2 regions of the Salinibacter grassmerensis genome follow, and region 1 is predicted to be linked to the other one. Evidence: riboswitches for the same ligand, from Rfam matches in the RefSeq annotation. Region 1 holds a riboswitch; the other holds the start of a gene.

The links. A riboswitch is a leader RNA that binds a small molecule or an ion and turns the genes downstream of it on or off. The one in region 1 is predicted to bind S-adenosylmethionine.
Region 2: another riboswitch for S-adenosylmethionine. It lies ahead of OJB03_RS02055 (O-acetylhomoserine aminocarboxypropyltransferase/cysteine synthase family protein); the one in region 1 lies ahead of OJB03_RS09450 (trans-sulfuration enzyme family protein).

The regions. Positions count from the first base shown of each region.
Region 1 is NZ_CAMTTF010000003.1:514,454-516,846, forward strand. Features, by position in the region: gene OJB03_RS09440 (thymidine phosphorylase) at 1-155, opposite strand, end outside; gene rpmE (50S ribosomal protein L31) at 300-554, opposite strand; SAM riboswitch class I at 733-851, shown strand; gene OJB03_RS09450 (trans-sulfuration enzyme family protein) at 948-2,147, shown strand; gene uvrB (excinuclease ABC subunit UvrB) at 2,254-2,393, opposite strand, start outside.
Region 2 is NZ_CAMTTF010000001.1:560,841-563,233, forward strand. Features, by position in the region: gene OJB03_RS02050 (peptidylprolyl isomerase) at 1-464, shown strand, start outside; SAM riboswitch class I at 606-721, shown strand; gene OJB03_RS02055 (O-acetylhomoserine aminocarboxypropyltransferase/cysteine synthase family protein) at 846-2,255, shown strand; gene metX (homoserine O-acetyltransferase MetX) at 2,385-2,393, shown strand, end outside.

The DNA of each region.
Region 1 (2,393 bases):
CCGTTGAGGTACGCCGCCATCAGAAATGCGCTCATCTGATAGTCCGGTACCTCCCCGTTGGTGTAGCCGTTGATGAGTGCCGCCACGTCGTCGTTCGACAGGGCATCGCCGTCGCGCTTGGCCGCGATGAGGGAAACGGGGTTGACACTACTCATGCAACGTGGGTGCGATTGTGGGGAGACAAGGGGAAGGGAGGTATGCCCGGATCTGACCGCCGCAACGCCGAGCATCCCCCTCGAAAACGAAAAGGCCACCCGTTCGCACAGGTGACCTTCACTCTTCGAAATGGGGATGGGGGCCTATTCGTCGGCAGCGTCCTCCGTCTCCTCATCCTCCCCCTCCTCGTCATCGTTGAGCCCGTACCGGCGATTGAACTTCTCGACGCGGCCGGCGGTGTCGACGAACTGACGACGGCCCGTGTAGAAGGGGTGGTTCGTCGAGTCGACTTCGGTCTCGTACGAGTCGGTCTCCATCGTGGACCGGGTCGTGATTTCAGTGCCATCCGCGAGTTGGATGGTCACTTCGCTGTACTCGGGGTGCAGATCGTTTTGCATAATGGGGCCGTCGGTGGACTCACTCGGTCAGTCGGGAATTATTGTCGACATTGATGCACGGCATCGTTCCCCAAAAGTTTCGGGGACGCATCGCCCGTGCGTGAAGAACGGGCGAGAGCCCTATGCCCTGGCGCATTGCCCGCTTGAAAACCCGCACCCCGCTCCTTAGACTATTATCGTCTCATCGAGAACGACTGAGGGAACAGGCCCGATGACGTCGTGGCAACCGGACTCCTCTTCGCGAGGGGTCGCCCTGGTGCCAACTCCTGCCCCGCCCCACGCGGGGACAGATGAGAGGGTTGCTTCAAGCACGCGAACGTGCGTCCTTGAGGTCCTCTGTCGCCGTTTCGGTGAGGCCACCACGCTTCTTCACTCACCGAGACGACTTTTCCCATGGATCTGGACCCGGAAACCACACTCTCCCTCGCTGGGCAGGACCTCGACGACACGTTTAATAGCGTCATACCTCCCCTCTACCAGTCGGCCATCTTTCAGTTCGAAGATGTCGGCGAGACGAAGGGGTACGACTATACCCGCAGCGGCAATCCGACGCGGGCGGCCCTGGAGGATACGCTGTCCGACCTCGACAGCGGGGCCGGCGCTGTGGCCTGCGCGACCGGCATGGCCGCCGTGTCGACCGTCACATCGCTCTTCGACGCCGGTGCACACCTAATCTGTGCGCACGACTGCTACGGCGGCACGGAGCGCCTCTTTTCTTGTCTCGGCGACCAGGACAAACTTTCCGTCTCGTACGAGGATCTCTCGGATCGCGACGCCCTGGCCGACGCCGTGCGGCCCGAAACGGAGGCCTTGTGGGTGGAGACACCTTCAAATCCCCTCCTCCGCATCGTCGACCTGGAGGCCCTTTCCACATTTGCCGACGCGCACGACCTGCTCCTCATCGTCGACAACACCTTTCTCTCCCCACTCCTGCAACGGCCCATCGACTACGGGGCCGATCTCGTGGTGTACTCGACGACGAAGTATCTGAACGGCCACTCCGACGTGGTCGGCGGCGCCATCATTGCCCGCACAGAGGCCCTGGCCAACAAAGTCGACTTCATGGCCAATGCGCACGGCACCGTTGCCGCACCGTTCGACAGTTGGCTTGTCCTCCGCGGGGCCAAGACCCTCCCGGTTCGGATGCGTCAGCACGAAACCAACGCACGGGCCATCGCGCACTTCTTGGACGAGCATCCGGCCGTGCAGCACGTCTGCTATCCCGGCCTCCACGACCATCCCGGCCACGAGATTGCACGTGCGCAGCAAAACGGCTACGGCGGCATGGTCTCCTTCTTCGTCGATGACGCGCAAGTGGACGTCGAAGAGCTGCTCCGCGCGACTGAGGTCTTTGCCCTGGCCGAATCTCTGGGGGGCGTCGAGTCGCTCATCGAGCACCCGGCCACCATGAGCCACGCCTCCATGGCCCCGGAGCAGCGGGACGAGGCGGGCATTACGGACAGCCTCATCCGTCTCTCCGTCGGCATCGAGTCGACCGACGACCTGCGGGCGGACCTGAGTCGGGCCCTGACGGCGGCGAGCACCGAGGCGTCAGCAACGGAGCACGACGCACCCGTCTCCACGGAGGCCTGAGCCTCCGGGCCCTGAGGGCCTGCTGAGAGGGTACGGCCACAGTTGCGGTCAGGGGAATTGGGAGCGCGCGGCCTCCGGCCTCCCCACCGGTCCACTCCCCGACCGTCTACTCTCCATTCTCGGCGAGCTCCTCCTCCAGCTCTTCGATGCTGTCTCGGAGCTCCGCGGCCCGCTCGAACTCCAGGTTCTCGGCGGCCTCTTCCATTTCCTCCCGCATCTGGTCGATGAGATCCCCCTTCTGGTCCT
Region 2 (2,393 bases), on a different contig from region 1:
CTCCTCCCGAACTCCAAATCGACACCGATGCCGTCTACGAGGCGACCTTCGAGACCAGTGAGGGCACGATCCACGCTGAGCTCTACCCCGAGCATGCCCCGCACACGGTCAACAACTTTGCCTTCCTCGCCGATGAGGGCTTCTACGACGGGATTGCGTTTCACCGCGTCATCGAGGGCTTCATGGTGCAGGGCGGCGACCCTACTGGGACGGGCCGCGGCGGACCCGGCTACGAGTTCGACGACGAGATCGACGACAATCCGCTCACACACGAGACGGGCGTCCTTTCGATGGCGAATGCGGGCCCCAACACGAACGGCAGTCAGTTCTTCATCACGCGGGCGCCGCAGTCGCACCTTGACGGCAAGCACACCGTGTTCGGCGATGTGACCGACGGCCAGGACGTGGTCGATGCAATTGAGGAGAGCGACATGCTGAAGAGTGTCACTGTTGAAAAGCAGTAGCGCAAAAAGCAGCACTACAAAAGCAGTAGTGGGGGCGACGCATCGGAAACCGGCCTGTCGGCTTCTTCACAATCGAGCGTTGACATCGCCGGAGACAGCGCGTACCGTTTATACTGCTACGATATACCACTGGTAGCACTACATTCATCCAGAAGGGTGGAGGGAGCAGGCCCTCTGAAGCCCTGGCAACCGCCATCGGCCCCTCCGACGGAAAGGTGCCCCATCCTGCCTCGACCGCTGTCGAGGAAAGATGAGTGGGACCCGCGACCCTTCTGGTTGCTGATCCCCATCTGCTTTCCTGGCGGCTGGGGATTTTCTTTTGTCCTCGGTCGTGTTGGCGCATAAAGGATTGCCCTCCGGGCCTGTCCTCGGCTCTTCTGGATGAGCGTTCTAGTCCTCTGCATCCAGAGAGCCGATATTTCTATGAGTACCGAGAACGGACAGCACGACTCCAATCCTGAGCAGCCGGACGCCCCCGAGGTGCCCCGCTACGAAACCCGCCAACTCCACGCGGGGCAGGAGCCGGACCCGGCCACCAACGCCCGGGCCGTGCCCATCTACGCGACTACCTCTTACACCTTCGACGATGCGGAGCACGGGGCCGACCTCTTCGCCCTCGAGGAGTTCGGCAACATCTACACCCGCATCATGAACCCGACGAACGATGTCTTCGAAAAGCGGGTGGCCGCGCTCGAAGGCGGCGTCGCGGCCGTCGCCACCGCCAGTGGGCAGTCTGCCCAGTTCTTGGCCCTCAACACGCTCTGCGAGCACGGCGACAACATCGTCTCCACGAGCTACCTCTACGGCGGGACCTACAACCAGTTCAAGAATTCCTTTCCCCGTCGCGGCCTCGACGTCCACATTGCCGACGGCGACGACCCGGACTCGATCGAAAGCCTGATTGACGAGGATACGAAGGCGGTCTACCTGGAAACGATCGGCAATCCGCGCTTCAACATCCCAGACTTCGAGCGGATCGCCGACATCGCACACGACCACGGCGTGCCCCTCGTGGTGGACAACACGTTCGGCGCGGCGGGCTTCCTGTGCAGCCCGATTGAGCACGGGGCCGACATCGTCACGGCCAGTGCGACGAAGTGGATCGGGGGGCACGGCACCACCATCGGTGGCGTCATCGTGGATGCGGGCACGTTCCCCTGGGACAACGGCCGCTTCCCCGAGTTCACCGAGCCGAACCCCAATTACCACGGCCTCAAATTCTGGGAAACCTTCGGCCCGGACGGCGTGCTCGATACGAACGTTGCCTTTGCGATGCGGGCCCGCGTGGAAAGCCTGCGCGACTTCGGCCCGGCCCAGAACCCGTTCGGCTCGTTCCTCCTGCTGCAGGGCCTCGAAACGCTTTCCCTGCGCGTGCAGCGGAGCTGCGACAACGCGCTTGAGCTGGCGACGTGGCTCCGGGAGCAGGACGCGGTATCGTGGGTCAGCTACCCGGGACTGGAGGACCACCCCTACCACGAGCGGGCCAATAGGTACCTGGAGAATGGGTACGGCGCGGTGCTCACGTTTGGGGTCGAGGGGGGCGTCGAGGGCGGCAAGCGCTTCGTCGAGAACGTGGAGCTGGCCAGTCACCTCGCCAACGTGGGGGACGCGAAGACGCTCGTCATCCACCCCGCTTCTACCACCCATCAGCAGCTGACCGAGGAGGAGCAACAGGCCTCCGGCGTCGAGCCCGACATGGTGCGAGTGTCCGTCGGGATCGAGCACATTGACGACATCAAGGCGGACTTCGCGCAGGCGTTCTCGGCGCTTCCGTCGACGACGGCTGCGTAGTCCTGTGTAGTGCGTACTCCGCGTTGCGCATCCGTCCCTGGGGAAGTTCTCCAGGTGCCCCGACGCGGCACGCACTACGCGCCCTGTGTAGGTCCTCGTGTGCTCCGCCGAGTCCATCCGTCTGCTCCGATGTCAAAG